2 regions of the Eisenbergiella massiliensis genome follow, and region 1 is predicted to be linked to the other one. Evidence: predicted binding sites of a transcription regulator. Region 1 holds the regulator's gene; the other holds the start of a gene.
The links. Region 1 encodes HrcA, which represses chaperone genes, less so after heat shock. Its sites were predicted from a motif close to TGTTAGCACTCNNNNNNNNNGAGTGCTAACA; they were not measured.

Region 1 (9,877 bases):
GTTGCAAGTACTTCGATTACGCCGTCACCGATTTCGATGATGGAAACATCGAAGGTACCGCCGCCCAGGTCGTATACCATGATTTTCTGTTCTTTTTCATTATCAAGGCCATAGGCAAGCGCTGCTGCCGTAGGCTCGTTGATGATACGCTTAACATCCAGGCCTGCGATCTTTCCTGCATCCTTGGTTGCCTGACGCTGTGCGTCATTGAAGTAAGCGGGAACTGTGATAACAGCTTCGTTTACTTTTTCTCCCAGATAGTTCTCCGCATCTGCTTTCAGCTTCTGCAGAATCATTGCGGAAATTTCCTGCGGGGAGTATTTCTTACTGTCAATGTCTACCTTGTAGTCGCTTCCCATATGTCTCTTGATGGAAGCAACCGTTCTGTCCGCGTTGGTTACTGCCTGACGCTTTGCAGGCTCTCCTACCAGTCTTTCCCCTGTCTTGGTGAATGCGACAACACTGGGTGTTGTTCTTGCGCCTTCCGCATTGGCGATAACGGTGGGCTTTCCACCTTCCATTACTGCCACACAGCTATTTGTTGTACCTAAGTCGATACCAATAATTTTGCTCATGATTCTCCTCCATTCTACCGCTTAATACGGCTATTTCATCAGGCCATGCCTGAAATACTTAATTTGCCACCTTAACCATACTGTGTCTTACCACAGCGTCATGATATGTGTAACCCTTCTGGAATTCCTCCACTACGATGTTCTCACCGTATTCCTCATCCTCCACATGCATCACTGCATTGTGGAAATTAGGATCGAATTCCTGACCTGCAGCTTCGATGGGCTTTACTCCCATGTTGTCCAGCTCGGTCATCAGCTGTTTATATACCTTGTTCATGCCTTCCACAAAAGCGGAATCCTTTTCATTCTCCGGTACGGCTGCCAGACCTCTTTCAAAGTTGTCAACCACCGGGAGGATTTTCTCTATCACACTTTTTGCTCCGGTTTCGAACATTGCTGCCTTTTCTTTGTCGGTACGTTTTCTGAAGTTTTCAAATTCGGCCATCTGACGTTTTACCCTGTCTTCCAGTTCGTCTATTTTCACTTTGAAGGCCTCTTCTTTTTTATCTTTCTTTTTCTTTTTGAAGAATCCCTCTTTTTCTACAGAGGAATTATCCTCCGCCTGTTCGGAATCCTCCTGGGTATCCTCCGATGCCCCGGCTTCACCGCCTTCTCCGTTTCCTTCGGAAGAATCAGTATCCGCGTCTGCCGTTTCCTCTGTCCTGGGAGCTTCTGCTGTCTCTTCTCCGGCCTTCGCCTCAGAAGCAGTGTCCATCTCTTCTTCCAGATTACGGTTATCTTTATTTTCCATTTTCTGCTTCACTCCATTCTGTGTACCTGACACTTCTATTTTTTCTTATACAGCGTATCCAGCTGGCTCATGAGATTCTTCAGAATGCCCACGACTCTGTCGTAATCCATTCTCTTCGGTCCGATGATTCCCACCGTCCCTTTCATTCCTTCTCCCAGTTCATAGGTTGCTGTAACAATACTGCAGTCCTTCATTGTCTGTACCGGGGTCTCATCACCGATATATACCTGTATGCCGGTGCTGTTCTCATCAGCAAGTGTTTCCTGAACTATCTGGTTTAATGCCTGTTTTTCTTCAAATGTGGTAATAAGCTGTCCGGCCAGCTCCTTATCCGCCAGCTCCGGATATTTAAGGATGTTGTTGGTGCCGCTGGTATAAATCTCCAGGTCTTCATCCGCCTGAATGGCTTCCGCCACCGCATCGATAATTTCTCCCACCATGCTGCTGTGTATTCCTGCCTGCTGCTTCAGGTTGGCTATTGTCCCCAGATTAATCTCATCCATGGATTTGCCGTTTAAATGCGTATTCAGCAGGATGTTGAGCTTAAGCATGGTTTCCTGATCCGGCGCCTCGTCCACGTGGAGCATTGTGTTCTTAATCACATTGCCTTCCACAACGATAACCGCCAGCACCTGATGTTCATCCACTCTTGAAAGCTGAATGAACTTCAGCTTGTTTCCATGATAAAGCGGCGATGAAATCATTGCCGCATAATTGGTATTTACCGCAAGAACCTTCGCTACCTGCTGGAGAAGATGTTCCATCTTATCTTCCTTCTCCACGAGAAGCTCCTTCAAATCAGCGACTTCCCTGTCCTTCTCTTCCAGCATGCTGTCCACATAAAGACGGTAGCCTTTATCGGAAGGGATCCTGCCTGCCGAGGTATGAGGCTGAATGATATAGCCGAGCTCTTCCAGATCAGCCATCTCATTGCGGATGGTAGCTGAACTCAGGTTCAAATCCGTATATTTGGAAATTGTCCTGCTGCCCACCGGCTCTCCCGTCTCCAGATAGTTCCGGATGATAGCCTGCAGAATCTTCATTTTACGTTCATCCAGTTCGCTCTGCATTACCTCACCTCTTTTTTAAGTTGTTAGCACTCAACCCTTAGGAGTGCTAACACCTTCTGAACATACATTATCACTTCTCCCAAACGTTGTCAACTCGTTTTTTGAAATAAATTAGTGAAAAAAATATGAAAATCATGAACGTAAACTTAAGAAAAAATCAAATATCCCTGTATGAGGAAACATTTTCAAAAGAAACGCCGTATCCTTAAAGAGGCCGGAATCGGACGGATCAGACAAAAGATCCGCCGTTCCTGTCCGGATACGGCGTGTAAATGATGTGAAGTTATATGCAGCCTTATGCTGCGTCAGAACGGTTCTATGTAATACAGTCCTCTGTTCCCTGGGATCAGATGGCAAAGCTGCCGGTAACGTCTCCGTTGATTACATAATATACACTGCTCTCTTCCGGCTTTACATACAGTTCTACGGTTTTGAACTCTTCTTCGTTTCTGCCCAGGTCATATTTCCATACGTCCTTCGCAATTTTTACCAGATCCTCCGATGAGTAGGATTTTCCTGCAAACTGTACGGTTACTGTCTCTTTGATCTCTTCCCTGGCCGCTGCTTTTTTCGCAGGGGCTGCTGCGGGCTTCTCAGCCGCTTTTTTCACAGGAGCTTTCTTAACAGGCTCTTTCTTCACAGTTTCCTTCTTTACGGTTTCTTTCTTTACTGTCTCTTTCTTCACAGCTTCCTTTTTTACAGCTGTTTTCTTTGCAGGCGCCTTTTTGGCAGGTGCCTTTGCCTCTGCGGGCTCTTTTACGGCCGCTTTTACTGCTGGTGTTTTTTCGGGTTCTTTGGTTTCGATTTTGGGCGCATCAGCTTTTGCAGCGATTTTCTCAACAGGTTTTACAGTTTCCTTTGCTTCGGTTTTCTTCGTTTCTGCCATAATTTTTTCTCCTCCTTTAGACCCAGGTACTTTGTCCAAGCACAATACACATAGCAGTAATATACCTGAATATAGGACTAAGTTTACCGCAAAGCCGCGAAGTTGTCAACTTTTCGTCTGATTTCCCGGGATCGTCACCGCAAAACAGCTGCCTTTCCCCGGCTCGCTTTCCAGTTCAATATGACCGTTATAGTACTCCGCAATATGTTTTACGATGGACAGGCCGAGCCCTGTGCCGCCCATCTTTTTGCTGCGTCCTTTGTCCACGCGGTAGAAGCGTTCGAAGATCCTGTCCTGATCTTCCTTTCTGATTCCGCAGCCGTCGTCGCGGACACGAACGCACATATCCGTCCCCCTGGCGCTGATTTCAACCCATACATTACCGCCGGGATGGTTGTATTTGATGCCGTTGCTGACCAGATTCATAATCAGCTCCCGAAGCTGTTTGGCGCTGGCCTCTATGGAGACAGGCTCGCATTCCTTGTGAAGCGTTACCTGATATTCCGCGGCAATGGGTTCGACAGATTCAAAAATTTCCGTAAGCAGCGGCACCATTCGCACCGTGGAGTAGGTCACCTCCGCTTCCTTGGCTTCCAGCCTGGATATCATGAGGATATCATTGATCAGATTTGTCATATTGTCCGTTTCCTTCAGAATCCTGGCAATAAAATCCTTTTTGACGGCCTCATCCGTCACAAAGCCCTGATCCAGCAGCTCCGCATAGCCTCTCACCGATGTGATAGGGGTTTTAAGCTCATGGGAGGCATTGCTGAAAAATTCCTGGCGGATACGTTTTTCCTTTTCCAGGCGATCCATGTGCTCCCGGATTTCCTCCGCCATTTTCATGGTGGTTGCAGAAATCACGTTCAATTCCTTATATTTATAGGTTTTAAAGGTAAAGCTGGGATTGTCGCTGCGCACCTTTTCCATCTCCCTGGAAATCTCATTTAAGGGCGTGGTAATCGTATTTGTAAAACGCACGGCGATGACGACGCTCATGGCAAAAGCAATCCCTGTGCCCAGAAGAAGCACCGGGAAAATCAGTATCATGTAATCCAGCATATTGGTATAAGGAACCGCCATGCGCACCACATAGGGTCCCTTCTTGGAATGAACCGCCACATACAGCATGTTCTCTCCCAGGCTTTCCGAATTCCTGGTAGCAAAACCGGAGCCGCTGCGCAGCGCCTCTTTCACCTCTTCCCTCTCCAGATGGTTTTCCAGGGAATCCACCTGTTCAATTTCGTTGTCCGCCACTACCGTGCCGTCTTCACCGATAATGGTGACGCGGGAATTTTCATCCATGGTCGCTTCATGCAGACGGCTGAGCTGTTCCTGCAGATCCCCGTCATAATTCAGGGAATAGTCCACCACATGAATGGTATTCAGCATGGATTCCCGATTGCTTTTCAGCATATTTTTGCCGATAAAATAGTAAGAAAAAACACTGCTGACCGCGAGGGCCAGCATGAGTATCGCTACGAACCGGAGTAATATCGCTCGTTTCATAATTTAATTATCCCTGTTTTCCGTCTCCTGCGGGAGCACAAAACGATAGCCCACGCTGCGGATAGTCTTGATATATCTGCTGCCTTCCTCGCCCAGCTTCTGGCGCAGGGTACGGATATGAATGTCCAGTGTGCGCGTTTCTATGTCTGCCGTATAATCCCAGAGTTTGTTAAGAAGCTCATCCCGCTCCACCACTCTGGCCCGGTTATCGATCAGATACATAAGAAGCTCATATTCCTTATAAGTCAGAACCACCGGCTCCCCGTTCATGGCCACTTCCCTGGCTGCCGTATCCACACACAAACCGCCCAGACGCACCTTTCCCTCGGACTGCACAGGCTGCTGCTCGGACGCCCTTCTAAGCAGCGAACGAATTCTCGCCGCCAGCTCCAAAACCCCGAAGGGCTTAGTCACATAATCATCCGCGCCGCCGTCCAGCCCCACCACCTTATCGTACTCCTTATCCTTAGCCGTAAGCACAATAATCGGCATACTCTTCAGCTCATCCTCCCGCCCCCTGATAATCCGAATCGCAGAAAGACCATCCATGCCGGGAAGCATCAAATCAAAAACCGCCAAATCCGGCTTCTCCCTCCCAACAACCTCCAACGCTTCCTCCGCAGTCTCAAAAGCCGCCACCTGATAGCCATAACCTTCCAAAGCAATTTTCACCAGATTCCGGATATTCTCATCATCCTCAATCACAAATATCTTCTGCATCCTACTCTCCATTCCGCCACATGCCATTAAATCCTTAACCTGTTTTCATAAAACCCGGTGCCAAGATGTGCCTGGTTCTGGTTCAGCTTCGTGTATGTGGGCGCCGTGCTCTGCCTTCACTGCGGTTCCCTTTGGCCCGGCAGTGTTCCCTGTAAAGGCCGTTTAAAAACGCCGGTCCTTACGCCACGTCTTTTGTGGCGTTAGTACCGCTGCGTTTTTAACCGAGCGAAAGCGTGCCTTTTCAGGGAATACTGCCGGACCAAAGGGAACCGCAGTGAAGGCAGAGCATGGCGCACACATGCACGAAGCTGGACCAGAACTCTCGCCGCTTCCTACCGGGGTTTCTGACAACAGTATATCACTCTTCGTCCAACGCAGGAAGTGGTTTGCGGGATTCGCTGACCACATACCCCGCAATGTTGGTGGCATGATCCGCGATTCTTTCCAGATTGCTGATCAGATCCAGGAATACCACGCCGCTTTCTGGTTCGCATTTCCCTTTGGAAAGACGCTGGATGTGTTTCTCCCGCAGCTCATCCTCCAGCTTATCCACATTCCTTTCATAATCCGCTTCCTGAATTGCATCCTGTGTGCTGGAAAGCTCCCTGGCCTTCAGCGCGCTTTCCAGCGCCAGTATGGTTTCACTGGAAATCAGCTTCAAATCCTTGAAGCCTTTCTTGGAAAAGGAGATCTCATCCTTGCGCATATTTTCGGCAAGCTCCGCGATATTTTCCGCGTGATCTCCTACCCTTTCCAGGTCACTGATGGTATAGAAAAGATTTTTTACCACCTTATGCTGCCCCTCGGTAAGGGAAAGATTATCCACCCTCACGAGGAAGGAGGTGAGAACCTTTTCCATTTCATTTATGATTTTTTCCTTATCAAACACAGAGCGGATCAGTTCCTTGTTGCCTGTCTCCACGCCTTCCAGGGCCGCCTTCAGGTTTTCCAGGGCGGACTGGCCCATCACATTTACCTCTCCCATCACGGTATCCATGGCAAATGCAGGGTTTTCCAGAATACGTTCGTCCAGATGGCGGCGCATTTCCCCTGCCGGCGTTATTTCTGCGATCTCCGCTTCCTTATCATCCCTTATTATATAGGTAGAAAGCTTGACAAGCTTATTTGCAAAAGGAATCAGCATCAGGGTATTGAGTACGTTGAAAATTGTATGGAAAACAGAAATTTCCACACTGTTAATGGCTGCCGCGCCCCATGCCGCATTAAAACGGAACAGGATAAACATGATAATGCCGAAAACCACAGCGCCGATGACATTGAACAGCAGGTGGATAACAGAGGCTCTTTTTGCATTCTTCCCGGCTCCCGCGCTGGAAATCAGGGCGGTCACACAGGTCCCGATATTCTGGCCCAGCGTAATGAACACAGCGGACTGCCAGTTTACCACACCGTTGAGCGCCAGCGTCTGCAGGATACCCACAGAAGCCGAGGAGCTCTGGATAATGGCGGTAACCACAGCGCCGGCCAGCACCGCGAGAACGGGATTCCTGCCAAGGACGGCAAAAGCCTGTGCAAATATGGGCGCTTCTCTGTATGGCTTAATCGCATCGGACATGAAGGAAAGGCCAATAAACAGGATACTGAAGCCTACCAGAATCTCTCCGATTTTTTTCTTTTTTTCTGATTTTGTAAAAAGTACGAGGAACGCGCCGATCCCCAAAAGCAGCGGGGCAAAAAATTCCGGCTTCATTACGCTCCCCCATTCGCTCATGGAAACAATCCATGCCGTAATGGTAGTACCGATATTGGCGCCCATGATAACGCCCACTGCCTGGGCAAGCTCCAGCATACCTGCATTTACAAAGCCTACCACCATAACCGTGGTGGCTGAAGAGCTCTGTATGATAGCGGTGACTCCTGCGCCTACAAGAATAGCCATCAGCCTGTTTTTTGTCAGAAAGCCCATCAGCTTCTGCATTTTTCCTCCGGCTGATTTCTGAAGGCCGTCGGCCATGATATTCATCCCGTAAAGGAACATTCCCAGGCCGCCGATGAAAGAAAACAACATTCCTACATCATTAATAGACATCTCATCTCTCCTCTGCCCTCATCAACGGATATCGCTGTCTGAAACTTACTCGAAATCCTGACGTATCCCTCATTCCGCTTCGGGGCGGTATCTTTTTCCTATGTTTCCGATGAAAAACTGCTGTCCTCCGGATTCTGGCCGGACCACGGCATTTTCTCATTGTCCATCATTATTTTAACAGGTGAGTGTAAAGTACACGCTTAGGTTATGTAAAATCTATGTAAAATATCAGAAATCCAAACCTTACATAAGCCAAATGGCATCTTGTCGTGCACAAGGGTATCTTATCCTGCGCCACATTGTATTTCCTCTGCTGTCCGGCTATAATAACCTCAATCCCAAAGGAAAGAAGGGCTGACCTATACTTTATATGACAAATATCATATTTATTCCCGCCAGGGAACGGGGACTGCGTTATAAAAATACTGTGTATGACAATATCATGTATTTTCCAGCGAGGAAGTGGATGGGCATCGGCACAAAGGAGCCGCTGAAATCTATGGCAGACGAAACTGCACGCAGGGATAAAGTGACCTTTCTGATATCCTCCCACGATTTAAGCCTTTTCAGCAATCTGGCCGACAGCTGTCTGCTCCTGTTTCACGGGCGCATTGTCTGTCGGACTGGGGAAAAACCGGAGGCGGAGGAAATCAGGAAAAAGTATGAAGAATGCAGAATCCGCAGCTTATGCGAAAAAGAAAGGCAGGTGTTTTATTCCGGGGCATTGGAAAAAGAACGGATATGCGTCATTTTTAGCACCCATTAACGTAATTGCGAGGAGGTTCCATGAAGCTGATAATACATCAGGATCGGCAGATTACTGAAACTGAAATTACCATCCGCTGTGCACGCATGGATACCCGGCTGGAGCAGCTGGCCGGACATATCAGGCAATTTGGTTTTTCCCTGACGGGCTATCAGGAGGATAAGGAATTCCAGCTGCCGCTGGAGAAGATATTTTTTATGGATTCCGCAGATGGAAGAACCTATCTTTATCTGGAGAAAGAGGTGTACTACTGCCGGGAGACTCTGGCCTCCCTGGAGGCCCGCCTTTCCCGCACTTCCTTTACCAGGATCAGCAAAAGCTGTCTGGTCAACACCAGCTTCCTGCAAAGTGTGCGGCCGCTGTACAACCACCGGCTGGAGGCCACCCTGCAAAATGGAGAAAAGCTGGTAATTACGCGAAATTATATCGAACCTCTGAAGGAAAAGCTGAAAGGAGCAAATGTATGAAAAATTTTCTGACCGTACGGGTGCCGTCCACCTGTATCTGTTTTACCCTGCTGCTTCTTGCCAATGCCGCCCTGAATCTGCTGAGCGGTATTGATACCGAAGGGTATGATTTCACCGTCCTGGTCCTGTTTCTGATCATATTGCTGTGCCAGGGGGTGGATATTGCCCTGGATCATGTTGAATTCAGGACATGGAAGCAGTACTGCATTACAGAGTCATTAATTTTGTATGTGGTGAACCTGGCAGTATTCCGTATCATTTTCTGGCATTCCTTTTCGGCCAGGCAGCTTATTATTTTCACCCTGATTTTTTTAGTCATTGTAACCGCTGTATTTTCCTATTTCAGAAAGCTGCAGCGTATGCAGGTGGATGAAATCAATGCGCTTATTGCTAAAATGCAGTCAGATGCGCCGCGGCAATAAAAAAAGTCCGAAACTGCGCCCGGCTTCTAATAGAGGGCCGCAGTTTCCAGACTCAGTCAGGAAACATCTCTCGCTTTCAGTATGGCTAATTCCCATTTCGTAACTTGCCGGGCATGGGGTCAATTTCCGTGGCTAAAACACTTTTTTAAGAATAAAATCCTTTTTTCTATGTTATTCTGTGCAATTTGTGTCTTTATTGCCGAGTCATAACCGTGAATTGTGCCTTTTGTGTCGTTCAACTCAACTTTCGCCCCTGCTTCCATCAGTCTTTCAGCATACAAAATTCCTTCATCATGCAGGCAATCATATTCCGCTGTTTCAATGTACGTATCCGGAAGCTTATGAGGCAACAAATTCTGCATGGGCGATGCGTTCCTGATGTTTTCTCCTGTTACGTTCTTTAAATAGAATTCCCACATTTTTTTGTTATTTTGGGAATTCCATAATGGAGTATCAGAGTACAATTTTATGGATTTCGTGGACATGGACGCATCTGTCACCGGATATATTAACATCTGTGCACAGGGAATGGGCAAAGCTACTTTTTCATATGCATTGCAAATCGCAGCAGCAATTGCCCCGCCGGAACTATCTCCTGCGATTCCAATCAGTTCTCTGTCAATAAGCAGGCTTTCCGCATTCTTTAACAGCCATTTATATA
Region 2 (9,877 bases), on a different contig from region 1:
CTTTCTCTTTCTTATCTTTATTTTATTCGGTACGGTATTCTTCCAGGGCGGTTTCATAAAGGTTATTTCCCACACTGTCCATTACAACGATTACAGGAAAGTCCTTTACCTCCAGCCGGCGGACAGCTTCAGTGCCCAGATCTTCATAAGCTATCACCTCTGAGCATATAATGGATTTAGAAAGCAGGGCGCCGGCTCCCCCTACGGCAGCAAAGTAAACGGCGGTATTCCTGATCATTGCCTGTTTCACCGCTTCCGTTCTTTTCCCTTTTCCAATCATTCCCTGTAACCCCAGATCCAGAAGCGCGGGGGTATACTTGTCCATGCGGCTGGCCGTGGTGGGACCGGCGGAACCAATAGGGTGTCCCTGCCTGGCGGGAGATGGTCCCATATAGTAAATCACGTTTCCTCTGATATCAAAGGGAAGGCTTCCGCCCTTCTGCAGTGTCTCATACATCCTTTTATGAGCGGCATCTCTTGCCGTATATATTGTTCCCGTCAGGTAAACGTAATCTCCTGCCCTCAGGGCGGCCGCTTCCTCTCTGGCAAAGGGCACTTTCATATGTTTTTCCATGGCAATCTCCTTCCGGATAACGGTTCTCTTCTTATTATATAATGTAACATCAGCAGATATTGTATTACCTGCGCGAAGAACTACCATATAATGGGTATTATATGGTGCGTACTGAATGGCGGTTGACGTGACAGCAGATATTAACGGCTACAGGAAGCCCCGCTATATGGGTCGGGTATGTATTAATTTTCACTCCCAGCGCGGTGGTTGTCCCGCCCAGCCCGCCCGGTCCGATTCCGGTTTTATTGATTTTTTCCAAAAGTTCATCTTCCATTTCTTTTATATAAGGTATGTTTGATGAATCATCCAACGGTCTGGTGAGAGCCTGTTTTGCCATGAGAGCACATTTTTCAAAGGTTCCTCCGATACCGACGCCTACCACCATGGGCGGACAGGCATTGGGTCCGGCATCACGCACCGCGGTAAGAATTGCATTTTTTACCCCTTCCATGCCGTCTGCGGGCTTCAGCATAAAAACACGGCTCATGTTTTCACTTCCAAAGCCTTTGGGGGCTACGGTTATTTTGACCTGTTCACCGGGAACTATGCTGTAGTGGATGATTCCAGGAGTATTGTCTTTCGTATTTTCACGAAGGAGAGGATCTCCTACAACGGATTTTCTCAGATAGCCTTCCGCATAGCCCTGCCTGATTCCTTCGTTTACCGCATCCTCAAGAATCCCTCCTTCAAAATGGACATCCTGGCCTATTTCCAGGAATACGACGGCCATGCCGGTGTCCTGGCAAATGGGGATCCGGTCCTGACCGGCAATCTGCAGGTTCTCCTGCAGTTGTCCCAAAACCTTCTGTCCCAGCGGTGATTTTTCACGGCGGGCGGCAGTTTCCAACGCTTTTGCCATGTCAGGCGTCAGAACATGATTTGCTTCTATACACATTTCTTTTATATTATCGGTAATTTCCGATAGCTGTATTGTTCTCATCAGTCCAATCCTTTCCTGTGTCCGTACTGCTGCGATTGTTTTCATTATATTATAGTTTTATTTTCTTGTCATCAGCGTTTTCGGGGTACAGCACTGATTTGCTCTTGTGGGCCGCCTGCAGTTGTCATAGAATAGGAAGAAAGAAAAGGCTCTGAAAGGTGGAATTACGATGGATAAGAAGGCGCTTCTAATTAAGACAATGATCAGTTATTATGCAAATGATCCCTGCCGGATACAGCATTTCATAAAGGTGCATGATTTTGCGGGCGTCATAGGAAAATTGGAGAAGCTTGGGGATGAGAAACAGAATATTCTTGAGATTGCCGCGATTGTACATGATATCGGAATTAAGGTAAGCGAAGAAAAGTACGGGGACGCGGATGGAAAGCATCAGGAGCTGGAGGGACCGGTCATTGCCAGGGCAATGCTGGAAACGCTGGATTTTGAGGATTCGGTGATTGACAGGGTGTGTTATCTGATCGCACATCATCATACTTACACGGACATCAACGGTTTGGATTATCAGATTCTGGTGGAGGCCGATTTTCTGGTAAACCTATACGAAGGAAATGAGTCAAGGGAAACGGCCGGACAGGTCCTGCGGCGTATCTTTCGTACCGAAAGCGGCAGACAGATATGCGCCGACATGTTCGGCCTTTCCCTGGATCCGGAGGCTACGCGGGAATAATTTCTATCCAGTAGCCGTCAGGATCGGCTATAAAATAGATTCCCATAGCCTCATTTTCAAAGCAGATGCAGCCCATTTCCCTGTGCTTCGCATGGGCAGCCTCCATGTCATCAACAGCAAAGGCCAGGTGGAATTCGTTGTCTCCCAGATCATAGGAATCTTTTTCCCAGTCTCTCAGCCAGGTCAGCTCCAGCTGATGAGGCGTAACACCGTCGGTCAGGAATGCAAGGATGAAGCTCCCGTCGGAGGCTTCTTTGGTGCGGGCGGCCTTCAGGCCAAGAGCCTCTTCATAAAAACGGAGTGATTTATCCAGATCCGTTACGTTTAAATTGTTATGGGCAAAACTGAATTTCATATTGGCTCCTCTCTGCGCAATGCTGCGCGTACAGTTTCTGATATGTGCATTTTATACGGAGCGGGTGTGTATTGCAACCTGTTTTTTTGGAATGACATTTCAGGAAAAGAGCTTTATACTATTGTAGTGATGGGGTTATGCAGACTTATTTTCAGACTTAAGATAAAGGAGAGTTTTTTTCATGCACACGTTAGTAGTTCTTATTGTTGTTATTTTGCTTTTATTTCTGCTTTATATGATCTTGATTATGCCAAGGCTGCATAAGCCGGACTGCAGCGCACTGCTTCATCAATATTATGCGCACCGCGGGCTTCACGATTTGGAAGCCGGAGTTCCGGAGAATTCCATGAAAGCATTCAGGCTGGCCATTGAGAAGGGGTTTGGCATGGAAATGGATGTGCAGCTTTCAAAGGACGGCATTCCGGTGGTTTTTCATGATGCTACCCTGACACGTATGTGCGGTGTGGAGAAACGGGTGAATGAATTGACCCTGGCGGAGCTTAAGCAACTTTCCCTGGCAGGGACGCAGGAGCGGATTCCTACTTTTCAGGAATTCCTTACTCTGGTAAACGGACAGGTTCCTCTTATCATTGAAATCAAAATGGATAAGAGGGATGACAGGATTCCTGAGGCAGTCAATGAACAGCTGAGGGGATACCAGGGTGTTTACTGTATTGAATCTTTTCATCCTTCCGCGCTTATCTGGTACAGGAAGCACCGGCCTGATGTGTTCCGGGGGCAGCTTTGCACGAATTTCAACAAGGAGAACAAAAATTGCAGCCTTCCTTTTTTCCTGTTGAGCAAAATGCTTTCCAACATTGCGGCCAGGCCGGATTTTATTGCTTACAACTGGCTTTACCGGGATGATTTGTCAAGAAGGATTTGCTGCGGCTTCTATCATGCGCTTTCGGTGGGATGGACAATCCGTTCCCAGAAAGAAATGGATGAATGCCGGAAGGACTTTACATTGTTCATTTTTGAAGGTTTTATACCGGAAGGGGATGCCTGATGCAGGAGCGTCATTTTATCTTTGATATCGACGGAACGTTGATTAATACGGAAAAGGCTATTATAAAAGGGCTTCAGGAGCTGCTGTTGGAAGAAAAGGGGAGCCAATATGCGCCGGAGCAGTTATATTTCTGTCTGGGAATCCCGGGGAGCCAGGCTCTGGCACAGCTGGGGATTGAGGATGGAATTCCTGAGAAGCTGAAAAAATGGGATGCCTTCTATAATTCGCATGCCAATGATGTTTCCATTTATCCTGATATTCCGGAGATTCTGGAGCATTTGAGGGATAAGGGAATTATTCTGGGGACAATAACGTCGAAAAATCAGGAAGAGTATGAACATGATATGATACCGTTGGGATTGGAGAAATATTTTACCATCTCTGTTACTTCCTCGGATACCCCGGAGCATAAACCCAGTCCAGGACCTATGCTTTATTATCTGAAGAAAGCGGGAATTTCTCCGGAACAGGCTGTTTATATCGGCGACAGCATTTATGATATGCAGTGTGCCGGGAGCGCAGGGGTAAAACGCGCGCTGGCTCTGTGGGGGTGTAAAAATCCGGAGGCCATAGCCGCAGATGTACGGCTGGCGGAGCCCTGGGATATTTTGAAGCTTGTGTAAGCCGCGGGCGGACTGTAGCGGTTTTACAGTGATATGCCGCAGTTTTATTGATGAAAATTAAGATGATTTTGTGGGATTACAGGAGTATCTGCAAAAAGGAACCTGCTTCCGTGGGCTGTCTGCCATCGGAAGCAGGTTCCTTTTAACATGATAACAAAGGATTAAAGGGGGAGGGTATTTTAACAGTCTGGGACTGGTATTGTCCTTTATCTATATAAAACCGGTTACCGCCGGCAGTATCGGAGGGTAATCACTGAACCCTGAAGGAAGTCCGTCAGCCTTCAATAGGGATGATTGTCTTCTCTTCTTCAATCTTCTTGGGCTGAGGCTTATCAATCATAATCTTCAGAATTCCGTCCTTGAAGGCTGCATGGATTTCATTCTCCGTAATCTCCTCGCCGATATAGAAGGTTCTCTTCATGGTTCCGTAATATCTTTCTTTCCTTACATACTTTGTTCTCTCATCCGCTCTTTCCACAGGCTCTTTCCTGTCTGCGGTAATGGTGAGGTAGCCTTCCTTTAATTCGGCCTTTACATCATCTTTGGTAAAGCCGGGAACTTCGATTTCCAGAAGGTACTGTCCGTCCTTCTCGCGGATATCTGTTTTCATCAGCTGGGTCTGAGGAGCGTATCCTCTGTTAAAAAACGGGTCATCAAACATATCACCGAAAAAGTCATTGAAAAAGTTGTTTCTGATTAACATAGTTCATTCCTCCTGATTTCTTATTATTTATAAGAGGTCTCCGGCTTGTCTGCCGTTCCCCTTTGTTGTTCTATAACATTTATAACATGCATTGTTAGCACTGTCAAGAGGTGAGTGCTAATTTAATTATAAAAAAAATATAAAGCTTATGTTATGCATTTACCCTGTATCTTATGCTGTAGGCAGGCGCAATTTTCAAAAGGCAGCGGAGAGGATTTGTCCGTTATGGCTGTTTTTATAAAAAATAAGCGGATTCACTGGACATATCCCCCGGAGAACGAGTAAAATAGAACGCAGTAAAATATATTTTCTTATGTGACAGGAGAATTATCATGAGCAAAGTTATCTTAACGGGCGACCGCCCTACCGGTCCGCTTCATGTTGGGCACTATGTAGGCTCCCTGAAGCGGAGAGTGGAGCTTCAGAATTCCGGAGAATATGATAAGATTTTTATTATGATCGCAGATGCGCAGGCGCTGACCGATAATGCAGACAATCCGGAGAAGGTGCGTCAGAATATTATTGAAGTGGCGCTGGATTATCTGTCCTGCGGGCTTGATCCGGCAAAGTCCACTCTTTTTATTCAGTCCCAGATTCCTGAACTGTGCGAGCTTTCTTTTTATTATATGAATCTGGTTACCGTTTCCAGGCTGCAGAGGAATCCTACCGTGAAGTCTGAAATTCAGATGCGTAATTTTGAGACAAGCATTCCTGTGGGCTTTTTTACCTATCCTATCAGCCAGGCGGCGGATATTACCGCGTTCCATGCCACCACAGTTCCGGTAGGCGAGGATCAGGCGCCCATGATTGAGCAGACGAAGGAAATCGTCCACAAGTTCAATTCCGTATATGGGGAAACACTTACAGACCCTAATATCCTGCTGCCTGACAACAAGGTATGTCTGCGCCTGCCGGGTATTGACGGGAAGGCAAAGATGAGCAAATCCCTGAATAACTGTATTTATCTGTCCGACAGTGAAGCGGATGTAAAGCAGAAAATCATGTCCATGTTCACCGATCCCGGTCATCTGCGTGTACAGGATCCTGGAAAGGTGGAAGGAAACCCGGTATTTATTTATCTGGAAGCATTCTGCCGGGATGAACATTTTGAACGCTACTGCCCTGATTATCAGAATCTTCAGGAAATGGAGGATCATTACGCGCGCGGCGGCCTGGGAGATGTTAAGGTAAAGAAATTCCTGAATAATGTAATGCAGGAGGAGCTGGAACCCATTCGGAAACGGAGAAAGGAATTTGAAAAGGATATTCCTGAAATTTACCGGATCCTGAAGGAGGGCAGCGAGGCTGCCGAGGCAGAGGCCGCCAGGACGTTGTCCGAGGTGAAGAATGCGATGAAGATCAACTATTTTGAGGATCAGGCGCTGATTCAGGAGCAGGCGGAAAGATTTGCTTCGGATAAATAAAAGCCGATTTGTGCTTTTAGGGAGCATATAAAAGCCCGGACAGGCGTTTTAATAAACTGCCAGTCCGGGCTTTTCTGATTCTTTTTTATGTATTTTGTCAGATTATGTACTATATCAGATTTCAATCAACTCATACTGGTCGCTGCCAAGGCCGATTTTCACCGCATGTTCAATGCAGGAGTGCCAGTTGGTCTCCGGAGCGGAATCAATGAAGTGGTCATGGTGTACATGGGGCATCCGGTCAAGCTGGCTGCCGCTGATAACGGGCTGTTTATTTACCGCATCTGCACAGGCTACGTCCAGTGCTACCGGATCAAAGGAGGCAAACATTCCCACATCAGGAACGATGGGAATATCGTTTTCGGAATGGCAGTCGCAGTTGGGGGAAACATCCACTACAAGGCTGATATGGAAGTGGGGGCGTCCGGTTACCACGGCTTTGCTGTATTCCGCTATTTTACGGTTGAGGATATCATTGCTTTCATCTCCGGGAGTGCAGACGGCATCCATGGGGCAGACTCCGATGCAGCGGCCGCAGCCAACACATTTGTCGTGGTCAATGGAGGCCTTGCCGTCTGTAATGGAGGGAGCATCATGGGCGCAGATTTTGATACAGCGGCCGCAGCCGATGCAGTTTTCCTGCTCCACATAGGGCTTGCCTGCGTTGTGCATTTCCATCTTGCCGGCGCGGGATCCGCAGCCCATGCCGATATTCTTGAGCGCGCCGCCGAAACCGGTGGCTTCGTGTCCCTTGAAATGGCTGAGAGTGATAAAAACATCCGCATCCATAATGGCGCGGCCGATTTTGGCTTCCTTTACATATTCCCCGCCTTCTACGGGAACCAGTTCTTCATCGGTTCCCTTCAGTCCATCGGCAATGATGACATGGCAGCCGGTGGAAAATGGGGAAAAACCATTCTGGTAGGCTGCATCTATGTGATCCAGGGCATTCTTTCTACCGCCCACATACAGTGTGTTGCAGTCCGTGAGGAAGGCCTTGCCGCCGAGTTCTTTGATTACCTTTACCACCACTGAGGCGTAGTTGGGACGCAGATATGCCAGGTTGCCTGGCTCGCCGAAGTGCATTTTTATAGCGGCGTACTTGTTGCTGAAATCAATGTTTCCGATTCCTGCCGTTTTAATCAGACGTTCCAGCTTCTGAGGCAGATTCTCAGAAAAAGAAGTTTTCATTGTTGTAAAATAAACCTTTGATTTTTCCATTTGTAATTCCTCCCAATTTATTTTTATGTACAGCGGGCCTAACAGATACGCGTGCATTAACACCGGCATGCCAGCTTAATGGCTGGCGGGAGGCCGGATGTGTCCCGCAGCCCGCGGCAGGACATCCGGCCATTAATTCATCCCAGTGCCACATCCAGTATCATCATAATGAGGAAACCGACCATAACCCCCAGGGTTCCCACATTGGAATGCTCTCCCAGATGTGCTTCCGGAATCAGCTCTTCCACCACCACATACATCATGGCACCGGCTGCAAAGCTGAGAAGCCAGGGCATCAGCGGCTGGATTCCTCCGGCCACAAGCACAACAAGAATTCCGAAAACCGGCTCCACAATACCTGAAAGGCTGCCATACAGAAAGGCTTTCCAGGTAGGGATTCCTTCCTGGCGCAGAGGCAGTGATATTGCCGCGCCTTCGGGGAAGTTCTGGATACCGATACCCAGGGCAAGCGCAAATGCGGCGGCGGCTCCCGCCTCCATCCCCATGTTCTGCGCCGCCATGGCGAATGCAAGGCCTACCGCCATTCCCTCAGGGATATTGTGCAGGGTGACGGCCATGACAAGAAGCGTGGTACGCTTCCAGGAAGAAGTCATTCCCTCCGGTTCCGAAGAACCAGCATGCAGATGGGGAAGCAGCTGATCCATCAGGAGCAGAAAGAGAATGCCCAGCACAAAACCGCCCGCTGCCGGAATCCATCCGATGCCTCCTGCCTTTTCCGCCTCATTAATCGCAGGGATCAGCAGGGACCATACGGACGCCGCAATCATAACTCCCGCCGCAAATCCCAGAAAGACCCTCTGTATTTTCATATTGATCTCGCCGCGGAACAGAAATACCATAGCGGCGCCCAGCGTTGTCATCAGGAACGTAAAGCCGGTTCCGCCGGCCGCCCAAATCAATGCCTGACTCATAAATTACCTCCTTTTTCAGTAGCTGTGTCAGAGTAACCGTGTCAGCGTAAAGCGCAGGCCCCGGCAGCAAGGGCACTGACCTGACTGAATAGCTGCCCTTTTATTCATTATTCTGCAGAAGGCTGCTTCCCTGCTTTATCCCTTCCGGAGTTATCAATATCAGCTTTCTGTACAGGAAGGGGTTCAGGTTCTCCCGCAGCAGGGCCTGATCCTCTATAATCAAGTCCCCGTCTGTGATAAGAAGCAGCAGCCGGGAACGGGCCTGAAACATTTTCAGCTGTCCGCAGAGCAGCTCCAGCCTTTTCCGGGAAGCAAAAGGTTCATAATCCTGAAAGGCGCTTCCTGTCTGCAAATAGGCAAGGGCGGATATTTCGTGATTAATGTCGTCATCCGCTTTCCATCTGACCAGGTTCAGACGCACATTACGGAAGGTATCCCCCATGGACTTGAGTACGGCCACAATTTCCTTGCCGCATTCGGCCAAAGCTTCCCCGTCTGCGGAGTAATCGGCCACCACCGCCATTTCTATCGGGCCGCCGCGATAATTTCCGGGCACATGAAGCACCCGCTGCACCGCATTTTTCAACTGCAGCTTTTGCACCTGAGTCAGCATCACAGCATATCCTCCAGAAAATCCCTGACAGCAAAAAGACTGTCGCATTTGTGATAGAGCAATTCTTCTATTTCGGGCGTAGGTTCCACCATATCAGGCACCATGACAGGAAGCATGCCTGCTGCCGCTGCGGAACGAATGCCGTTGGGCGAGTCCTCTATGGCAATGGCGTTCTCCGGCTTCACCCCCAGCAGCTCGCATGCCTTCAAATAAATATCAGGAAGAGGCTTGCTGTGCTCCACCATATCCCCGCCGATTACCACCTGGAAAAAGTCCGTAAAATCCGCTCTGCGCAGATGGCTGAGCACCTTTTCCTGTCCGGTGGAGGATGCCAGGGCGATCTTTACGCCTTTTTCCTGCAGCCAGGTCAGGAGCTCCCCGGCTCCCTTCATCATAGGAAGTCCTTCTTTTTCCACTCTTTCCTGGAAAAGGGCGGAGGTCTGTTCCCTGAAATAATCATAGGGGAAGTCCTCTCCGTAAACCTCCTTCAGGAAAATGCGGCAGTCCGTACGGTTCAGTCCGATGCAGCCGTATACTCCTTTTTCAATGTTTCCCAGTCCTAATTTTTCGGCAACAGCAATCCAGCTTTCCACGCTCAGTCTTTCCGTGTCGAATAGTATGCCGTCCATATCAAAACAGATTGCTTCAATCATATTTTCTCCATACTGTTGGTTTATTAAGCTTTCCTCTGCGGATCCTTCTGTCGTTAAAATATCGTCAGCGTACGGTAAATGGTATTTTCCGCCTGGGAATCAGGTATCTCAAAGACTTTTTTCAGGCTTTTGCGGTAAAAGC

Region 2: the regulator HrcA is predicted to act here: its motif matches at 4,985-5,015, upstream of DXC51_RS28880 (Hsp20/alpha crystallin family protein).

What each region holds. Positions count from the first base shown of each region.
Region 1 covers NZ_QVLV01000026.1:24,298-34,174, reverse strand. Annotated here, with positions in the region: gene dnaK (molecular chaperone DnaK) at 1-575, opposite strand, end outside; gene grpE (nucleotide exchange factor GrpE) at 634-1,326, opposite strand; gene hrcA (heat-inducible transcriptional repressor HrcA) at 1,362-2,396, opposite strand; gene DXC51_RS24505 (DUF6465 family protein) at 2,743-3,282, opposite strand; gene DXC51_RS24500 (sensor histidine kinase) at 3,388-4,791, opposite strand; gene DXC51_RS24495 (response regulator transcription factor) at 4,795-5,511, opposite strand; gene DXC51_RS24490 (Na/Pi cotransporter family protein) at 5,870-7,561, opposite strand; gene DXC51_RS24485 (hypothetical protein) at 8,061-8,327, shown strand; gene DXC51_RS24480 (LytTR family DNA-binding domain-containing protein) at 8,348-8,794, shown strand; gene DXC51_RS24475 (hypothetical protein) at 8,791-9,216, shown strand; gene DXC51_RS24470 (alpha/beta hydrolase) at 9,336-9,877, opposite strand, start outside.
Region 2 covers NZ_QVLV01000044.1:1,243-11,119, forward strand. Annotated here, with positions in the region: gene DXC51_RS28850 (Fe-S-containing hydro-lyase) at 23-574, opposite strand; gene DXC51_RS28855 (fumarate hydratase) at 672-1,514, opposite strand; gene DXC51_RS28860 (HD domain-containing protein) at 1,684-2,202, shown strand; gene DXC51_RS28865 (VOC family protein) at 2,189-2,557, opposite strand; gene DXC51_RS28870 (glycerophosphodiester phosphodiesterase family protein) at 2,739-3,566, shown strand; gene DXC51_RS28875 (HAD family hydrolase) at 3,566-4,189, shown strand; gene DXC51_RS28880 (Hsp20/alpha crystallin family protein) at 4,464-4,892, opposite strand; gene trpS (tryptophan--tRNA ligase) at 5,225-6,316, shown strand; gene DXC51_RS28890 (DUF362 domain-containing protein) at 6,431-7,537, opposite strand; gene DXC51_RS28895 (ZIP family metal transporter) at 7,675-8,469, opposite strand; gene DXC51_RS28900 (hypothetical protein) at 8,570-9,085, opposite strand; gene DXC51_RS28905 (HAD family hydrolase) at 9,082-9,735, opposite strand; gene DXC51_RS28910 (GNAT family N-acetyltransferase) at 9,789-9,877, opposite strand, start outside.